One region of the Streptomyces sp. NPDC040405 genome, then DNA from elsewhere that is predicted to be linked to it. Evidence: riboswitches for the same ligand, from Rfam matches in the RefSeq annotation. Region 1 holds a riboswitch; the other holds the start of a gene.
The links. Region 1 has a riboswitch for S-adenosylmethionine ahead of thrC (threonine synthase). Riboswitches for the same ligand answer to the same signal wherever they lie in the genome.

Region 1 (4,204 bases):
GTCGACCGCCGCTGAATGTATCCGTCCCAACGCCCTCTGCAACAGGTCAATTGGACGAGAATTCTGGGCACGGCCGATCGGGAATAAGTGGAGAATTCCTGTGAAGTTCGGGCAAACCTGGCGGGGCATAGGGTATCAACCCGACAAATCGCGCACACACTTTGCGCACAAGTTGACGAGTTCTCATATGCGGTGGCGCCGGGGCCGATGGGGAAGCGGGGCAACTGTATCGCGATTCCACACACGGAATCGCCCCGTCCGTTTCTCCCGGACGGGGCGATTTCCAGAGGTGAGGGGGGTGATGGGGCGTCAGCAACCACCCTCGGCTGTGGGGTCAGCCACCCGCGACCGCGGGGATGATCGACACCCCGGCGCCGTCCGGCGTGGCCGTGGCCAGGCCCTCGGCGAACCGCACGTCGTCGTCGTTGACGTAGACGTTCACGAAGCGGCGCAGCTTGCCGGTGTCGTCCAGGATGCGGGCCGCGATGCCCGTGTGGTTCTTCTCCAGGTCCGCCAGGACCTCGGTGAGGGTCGCGCCCTCGGCACTGACCTCGGCCTGGCCGCCGGTGTAGGTACGCAGGATGGTCGGGATTCGGACGTTGACGCTCATGCGAGGCCTGCCTCTCGGAACGAGTCAAGGGTGGGGCGGATGATGGCGGAGGGGCCCGTAGTGGGGGCCACCGCGTCGAGGGTCTTGAGGCCGTCGCCGGTGTTCAGAACGACGGTCGTCAGGGACGGGTCGAGAAGCCCGTCCTCGATCAGCTTCTTGGTCACGCCGACGGTCACGCCGCCCGCGGTCTCCGCGAAGATCCCCTCGGTGCGGGCGAGCAGCTTGATCGCGTCGACCACCTGCTCGTCGGTGACGTCCTCCACCGCGCCGCCGGTGCGGCGCGCGATGTCGAGGACGTACGGGCCGTCCGCCGGGTTGCCGATGGCCAGCGACTTGGCGATGGTGTTCGGCTTCTGCGGGCGCACCACGTCGTGGCCCGCCTTGAAGGCGGCGGAGACCGGGGAGCAGCCCTCGGCCTGGGCGCCGAAGATCTTGTACGGCTTGTCCTCGACCAGACCGAGCGCGATCAGCTCCTTGAGCCCCTTGTCGATCTTGGTGAGCTGGGAGCCGGAGGCGATCGGGATGACGATCTGGTCCGGCAGCCGCCAGCCGAGCTGCTCGCAGATCTCGTACGCCAGGGTCTTGGAGCCCTCGCCGTAGTACGGCCGCAGGTTGACGTTGACGAAGCCCCAGCCCTCGCCCACGGGGTCGCCGATCAGCTCGCTGCAGAAGCGGTTGACGTCGTCGTACGTGCCCTCGATGCCGACCAGCTCACCGCCGTAGACGGCGGCCATGACGACCTTGCCCGCCTCCAGGTCGTGCGGGATGAAGACGCACGAGCGGAAGCCGGAACGGGCGGCCGCGGCGCCCACCGCACCGGCCAGGTTGCCGGTGGAGGAGCAGGACAGCGTGGTGAAGCCGAACGTGCGGGCCGCCTGGACGGCGATGGCGACGACCCGGTCCTTGAAGGAGTGGGTCGGGTTGCCGGAGTCGTCCTTGACGTGCAGCTCGCCGGTGATGCCCAGCTCACGGGCGAGCCGGTCGGCCTTGACGAGCTGGGTGAAGCCCGGGCTCAGGCTGGGGAGTGTGGCCACGTCGGCGGGGACGGGCAGCAGCGGCGCATAGCGCCAGATGTTGTCCGGACCGGCCTCGATCTGCTTGCGCAGCCCTTCCGGATCGCCGCTCGGCAGGTCGTACGCGACCTCGAGCGGCCCGAAACACGACCCGCACGCGAAGATGGGACCGAGGTCGAAGCGCTCACCGCACTCGCGGCAGGACAGGGCGACGGCGGGGCCGAAAGCGGCAGCGGAAGTGGTTGAGCTTTCGACAGATTGCACAGCCATGGAGGCGAGGCCCTTTCTCCTCATCTTCCTCGGGACGCATTTCGCCACGAGACGGAATTGGCACCTTCCCGAGCTGGGAGCCTCGCTACAGGACGCGAGACCAGCTGGAGGGTTGCCGGGGCTTCAACGGGCCGTTCCCTCTGCCCCTCTGGATGAGCGGTATGGCCACCGGGCCGGACCCGGGGCATTTGTCCGCACGGTGCCCCCGACATACGAAGGTCATGTGCGCTGTTCAAGACTGTAACCGACGGCCCGGAGGGTTGAGCCAGCCGTCCGAACCGCGAGATGGATCACAACGATCACTCCGAGCGATCACAGCAGGGAGACAAGACAGGTGCTGGATGAGGTGGAGCGCTGGCTGGAGCGCCGCTCCTGGTCGGCCGACGACCGTCCGCTGGACCGCCTGCTGGCCGCGAAGCGGGACCCGGCGACCAGCGTCAGCGTGGTGCTGCCCGCGCTGAACGAGGAGGCGACCGTCGGCGAGATCGCCGCCGCGATCCGCCGCGAGCTGATGACCGAGGCCATGCCGCTCGTCGACGAGCTGGTGGTGCTGGACTCCGGTTCCACGGACCGCACCGCCGAGGTCGCCGCGGCGGCCGGGGCGCGAGTGGTGCACCGCGACGCGCTGCTGCCGCGGCTGCCCGCGCTGCCCGGCAAGGGCGAGGTGCTGTGGCGGTCGCTGCTGGCGACCAGCGGCGACATCGTCTGCTTCATCGACGCCGACCTGCGCGAATTCGACGCGCGCTTCGTCTCCGGGATCATCGGGCCGCTGCTCACCGATCCCGGGATTCAGCTGGTCAAGGGCATGTACGACCGGCCGCTGCGGGACACCGCGGGCCAGGGCGGACGGGTCACCGAGCTGGTCGCCCGGCCGCTGCTGAACCTGCACTGGCCGCAGCTCGCCGGTTTCGTCCAGCCGCTGGGCGGCGAGTACGCGGCCCGGCGCTCGCTGCTGGAGCGGCTGCCGTTCCCCGTCGGGTACGGGGTCGAGCTGGGCCTGCTGGTCGACGCGCTGCACACGGTCGGGCTCGACGCCCTCGCCCAGGTCGACATCGGCGTGCGCAAGCACCGCCACCAGGACGGCAAGGCGCTCGGCCGGATGGCCGCGGCGATCTACCGCACCGCCCAGCTGCGGCTGGCCCGCGGCCATCTGGTGCGGCCGCGGCTGACCCAGTTCGAGCGCGGCGAGAACGGCTTCGAGCCGCGGACGACGGCCGTGGACACGGAGGAGCGGCCGCCGATGATCGAGATCCCGGAGTACGCGGAGCGGCGCGCGGCCTGAGGGCCGCCTCTTCCGGGGCAAGAAACCGTACGTGCACCTTCTCGGGGTACGCAGAACGGCACGGGCGCGTAACCCTCGCGGGCACAAGAAACCGTACGTACGTTTGCGCGGGGTGCCCGATGGCTAGGCTCGCGACATGGCCGTTGAGCGCAGCGCACCGATCCTCGTCGCGTCCAACCGCGGCCCGGTCTCGTACGCGCTGGGTGAGGACGGTTCGCTCACCCCCAAGCGCGGGGGCGGCGGGCTGGTCTCCGGGCTGAGCGCGATCGGGCCCGACGCGGGCGCGGTATGGGTGTGCGCCGCGCTCGGCGACGGCGACCGGGAGGCGGCGCGCCGCGCCGGGGCCGGGCATCTGGCCGCGGCCGACACCGGCGGGCAGCAGGTGCGGATGCTGGACATCGCGCCGGACGTCTTCGCCGCGGCGTACAACGGCGTCGCGAACTCGGTGCTGTGGTTCGTCCACCACCTGCTCTACCAGACCCCGGTCGAGCCGGTCTTCGACGCGGAGTTCCGCGCCCAGTGGGCGGCGTACGAGACGTACAACGCGGCCTTCGCCGACGCGCTCGCCCAGGAGGCGGCCGAGGGCGCGGTCGTGCTGGTGCAGGACTACCACCTGGCGCTGGTCCCCGGGCTGTTGCGGGCGCTCCGCCCCGACCTGCGGATCGGCCACTTCTCGCACACACCCTGGGCGCCCCCGGATTACTACCGGCTGCTGCCGGACGATGTCGCGGCGGGCGTGCTGCGCGGCATCCTCGGCGGCGACCGCGCCGCCTTCCTCACCGGGCGCTGGGCCGCCGCCTTCGCCGACTGCTGCGCGGCGGTGCTGGGCGCGGAGGTCGTCCGGGAGGCGGACGGCTCCGCGGCCGCCGTGCGCTTCGAGGGCCGGGAGACCCGGCTCGGGGTGCACGGCCTCGGCGCCGATGCCGACTTCCTGCGGGAGCGGTCGCGGGCCGCCGATGTGGAGGAGCGGCTGACGGCGCTGCGCGAGCAGATCGGACCCGGCCGGAAGACGATCGTCCGGGTGGATCG
Region 2 (4,204 bases), on a different contig from region 1:
GTCGATCAACTCGATCACCTGGTTCGTGCGGATCGGCTTCTTCGCCGGACCGGCCCTCGCGTTCATCGCCACCAAGCGGATCTGCATGGGCCTCCAGCGCCGCGACAAGGAGAAGGTGCTGCACGGTCGCGAGACCGGCATCATCAAGCGCCTGCCGCACGGTGAGTTCGTCGAGGTGCACGCGCCGCTCACGCAGGAGCAGATGCACGTGCTCACGCAGCACGAGCAGCCGAAGGCGTACGAGATCGGCCCCGAGGTCGACGAGAACGGCGTCCGCCGCAAGGTCAAGGCGTCGCAGAAGCTGCGGTCCAGGCTGTCCAAGAGCTACTACGGCAAGGACGCCTTCATCCCGAAGCCGACCTCCGAGGAGTACAAGGAGATCACCAGCGGCCACGGCCACCACTGATCTCTCCGTCGTCTGACGCCACAGACCAGGGCCCCGGCCCGGACCTCACCGTCCGGACCGGGGCCCTGGTCTGTGCGTCTGCCGGTCACCCGCGCCGATAGGCTGGGCCTGATCGAGCGCTGATCGAGCCATTAGCCACTCAGGAGCGGACCATGGACGTTGTGACCCCAGCCGGAGGCGACAGCACCGCGACGGCCCGCACCTGGCCGGATGTGCTCACCTCCCTCCTCGGCGGCCAGGACCTCAGCGCCGACGACACCGCCTGGGCCATGGACCGCATCATGCGCGGCGAGGCCACCGACGCCCAGATCGCCGGGTTCGCGGTCGCGCTGCGGGCGAAGGGCGAGACTGTCGCCGAGCTGTCCGGCCTCGTCCGCGCCATGTACGGGCACGCCAAGACGATCGAGGTGCCCGGGCCGACCGTCGACATCGTCGGCACGGGCGGCGACCGTGCCAAGACGGTCAACATCTCGACCATGTCCGCCCTGGTGGCGGCCGGTGCGGGCGCGCGCGTGGTCAAGCACGGCAACCGCGCCTCGTCCTCCGCGAGCGGCGCCTCCGACGTCCTGGAGAAGCTCGGCGTCAATCTGGACCTGAGCCCGGCGCGGGTGGCCGAGATCGCCGAGGAAGCGGGCATCACGATGTGCTTCGCGGTCAAGTTCCACCCGTCGCTGCGGCACGTCGCGGCGGCCCGCCGCGAGCTGGGCATCGCCACCCCGTTCAACTTCCTCGGCCCGCTCACCAATCCGGCCCGGGTCCGCTGCCAGGCCACGGGCGTCGCCGACGCCCGGATGGCGCCGATCATGGCCGGGGTGCTGGCCGAGCGCGGCTCCTCGGCGCTGGTCTTCCGGGGCGACGACGGACTCGACGAGCTGACCGTGACCGCGACCTCCCAGGTGTGGGTGGTCCGGGACGGCACGGTCCGGCAGGAGTCCTTCGACCCGCGCGACATCGGCTTCGAACTGGCCCCCGTGGAGGCCCTGCGCGGCGCCGACGCCTCGCACAACGCGGATGTGGCCCGCCGCGTGCTGGCGGGCGAGACGGGCCCCGTACGCGACGCGGTCCTCCTCAACTCGGCCGCCGCCCTGGCCACCCTGGACTGGGCCCGCGAGCCCGCCGATACCCCCCTCACGACCCGCATCGCGACGGCCGTCACCCGAGCCGCCGAGTCGATCGACTCGGGCGCGGCGAGGGAGTCCCTGGAACGCTGGGTGCGAGCCAGTAACGCGTAACGGGGTTTTCGTCGCCGGGTGCGCCCCGGTGGCCGGGTTGTGCCCACCCGTTCCGCCCCGCGGAACGATTGCCCACAACCAGGTCCACACGTTCCAGCCCCTCCGGGCGGACAATCCAGCCCCTCCGGCGATTGAGGAGCGGGGGTGCTGGGGGCGGAGCCCCCGCAGCGGGGGCCGGGGGCTTGCCCCCGGTTTCGGGAAGGGGCGGGGTGGGGGACTTGTCCGCGATGCGGACACCCGGGTGGCGGCCGCCCCGCGGTATGGCACAATCCCCCCAGGTCACGAGCGACAGCGACTTCGGCCCCGGCCCGCTGTCCGGCAACCCTCCGTCCGTGGCGGGGTGCCCCGGGTGATGACCAGGCCGCTCGCAGCGAGGCGTGCGGCAAGCGCGGACCCCTCGCACTAGGGGTCCTGGTGGTCGAGGGAGTTCTTCCGTGACGCAGCGAATGCGCTAGGGCCGCAGCGCCCGTTCCCCCAGATGGCTCCGCACGGCCCAGCCGTGCGTCGAGCGATGTTCCGCATGCCTGCACACCCATCGGGAGAATTCGCCATGTCCGCATGCCCTGCTGCTGTCGAGACCGCCACCCCGCTCGCCGTCCTCGGCAGTGACGTCACCGTGCCCCTGGTCACCGGCGGCGAGGTGACCTACGCCGCGCTCGACTACGCGGCCAGCGCCCCCGCCCTGCGGCGGGTGTGGGACGACGTCGCCGCCTATGCCCCGTACTACGGAAGCGTCCACCGGGGCGCGGGCTATCTGTCGCAGCTGTCGACGGATCTGTTCGAGACGAGCCGCAGGGAGGTCGCGGCGTTCCTGGGGTGCCGGGAGGACGACCAGGTGGTGTTCACCCGGTCGACCACCGACTCGCTGAACCTGCTGGCCGCCGCGCTGCCAGGCGGCGCGGAGGTGTTCGTGTTCGAGACCGAGCACCACGCCTCGCTGCTGCCGTGGGAGCAGCGGGAGGACACCCCGGTGACCTACCTGAGCGCGCCGCGCTCGCCGCGGCAGGCCGTGGAGACGCTGGAGAAGGCGCTGGCGGAGCGGGACGGGGGCGGCCCGGCGCTGGTGTGCGTGACGGGCGCGTCGAACGTGACGGGCGAGCTGTGGCCCGTACGGGAGCTGGCCGCGGCGGCGCATGCGCACGGCGCCCGTATCGTCCTGGACGCCGCGCAACTGGCCCCGCACCACCCGGTGGACATCGCGGAGGCGGACGTGGACTGGGTGGCGTTCTCGGGGCACAAGCTGTACGCCCCGTTCGGGGCGGGCGTCCTGGCGGGCCGGGCGGACTGGCTGCGGGAGGCGCGGCCGTATCTGGCGGGCGGCGGCGCGAGCCGCAAGGTCGCGCGGCGGGACGACGGCGGGGTGGACGTCGAGTGGCACACCACCGCGGCGCGGCACGAGGCCGGTTCGCCGAACGTGATCGGGGTGTACGCCATCGCCTCGGCGTGCAAGGCGCTGTCCGAGGCCGGGTTCGACGGCCTGGTGGCGCGGGAGCGCCAGCTGATCGCGAAGGTGCGCGAGGGCCTGGCGGAGGTGGATCAGGTGCGGCTGCTGTCGCTGTTCGGCGACGACGCGCCGCGGGTGGGGGTGCTGTCGTTCGTCGTGGAGGGCTGGAACAGCTCGCACTTCGCGGCGGCGCTGTCCGCGGAGTACGGAATCGGCGTACGGGACGGGCTGTTCTGCGCGCATCCGCTGCTGCGGACCCTGCTGGACAGCGAGCCCGGTGAGCAGGGGGAGTGCGGCGCCCCCGAGGCCGCCCCGGGCGAGCGCTCCCTGAACGCGATCCGCGTCAGCTTCGGCGCGGGCACCCCGGACGAGCATGTGGAGCGCTTCGTCCGGGCGGTGAAGGAGCTGGTCCGGGACGGCGCGAAGTGGGAATACCGCACGGAGGACGGCCGCTGCGTACCGGCCCGGTAGGAGCTACCCGGCGCGGAGCTAGCTGTCGAGGCCGATGGCGAACGCGGCTTCCAGGTCGTGCTGGGAGTAGGTGCGGAACGCGATGTGCGTCTCGGTGGAGGCCACCCCCGGCAGCTTGCTGATCTGGCCCGTGATGATGTCCGCGAGGTCGTCGTGGCGGGCCACCCGCACCATCGCGATCAGATCGTGCGCCCCGGTGACCGAGTAGACCTCGCTCACACCCTCCAGCGCGGCGATCTTCTCGGCGGTCTCCGGGATCCGGTCCACGCTGGTCTTGATGAGCACGATCGAAGTGATCACGGCTGGCTTTCTCCCTCGCTGGGCCTGGCTGCGCCGCCCACTCTATCCGGCCGCCCGAACCGGGCCCACGCGTAGAGGAACCCCAGGGTGAAGCCCACGAGATGGGCGAGGTAGGCCACTCCGGGGCGGGCGTCGGACTGGCGGGCGGCGAGCCATTGGAGGGTGACCCAGAAGATCAGTACGGCCCAGGCGGGGAAGCGCAGCGGGAGGAAGAACAGGAACGGGAACAGGCTGGTCACCCTGGCCCGCGGGAAGAGCCAGAGGAAGGCGCCGAGGACGCCGGAGATGGCGCCGGAGGCGCCGACCAGCGTCTGCGGGGAGTCCGCGTGGGCGGCGGCGTAGCCGATGAGC

Region 2: it holds a riboswitch for S-adenosylmethionine, as region 1 does, so the genes downstream of both, ACZ59A_RS01960 (aminotransferase class V-fold PLP-dependent enzyme) here and thrC (threonine synthase) in region 1, are expected to answer to the same signal.

The regions. Positions count from the first base shown of each region.
Region 1 covers NZ_JBVIVI010000005.1:243,866-248,069, reverse strand. The annotation lists gene ACZ59A_RS22390 (MoaD/ThiS family protein) at 335-610, opposite strand; gene thrC (threonine synthase) at 607-1,893, opposite strand; SAM riboswitch class I at 1,911-2,052, opposite strand; gene ACZ59A_RS22380 (glucosyl-3-phosphoglycerate synthase) at 2,228-3,175, shown strand; gene ACZ59A_RS22375 (alpha,alpha-trehalose-phosphate synthase (UDP-forming)) at 3,312-4,204, shown strand, end outside.
Region 2 covers NZ_JBVIVI010000001.1:415,646-419,849, reverse strand. The annotation lists gene qcrB (cytochrome bc1 complex cytochrome b subunit) at 1-406, shown strand, start outside; gene trpD (anthranilate phosphoribosyltransferase) at 559-1,638, shown strand; SAM riboswitch class IV at 1,916-2,033, shown strand; gene ACZ59A_RS01960 (aminotransferase class V-fold PLP-dependent enzyme) at 2,189-3,553, shown strand; gene ACZ59A_RS01955 (Lrp/AsnC family transcriptional regulator) at 3,572-3,853, opposite strand; gene ACZ59A_RS01950 (rhomboid family intramembrane serine protease) at 3,850-4,204, opposite strand, start outside.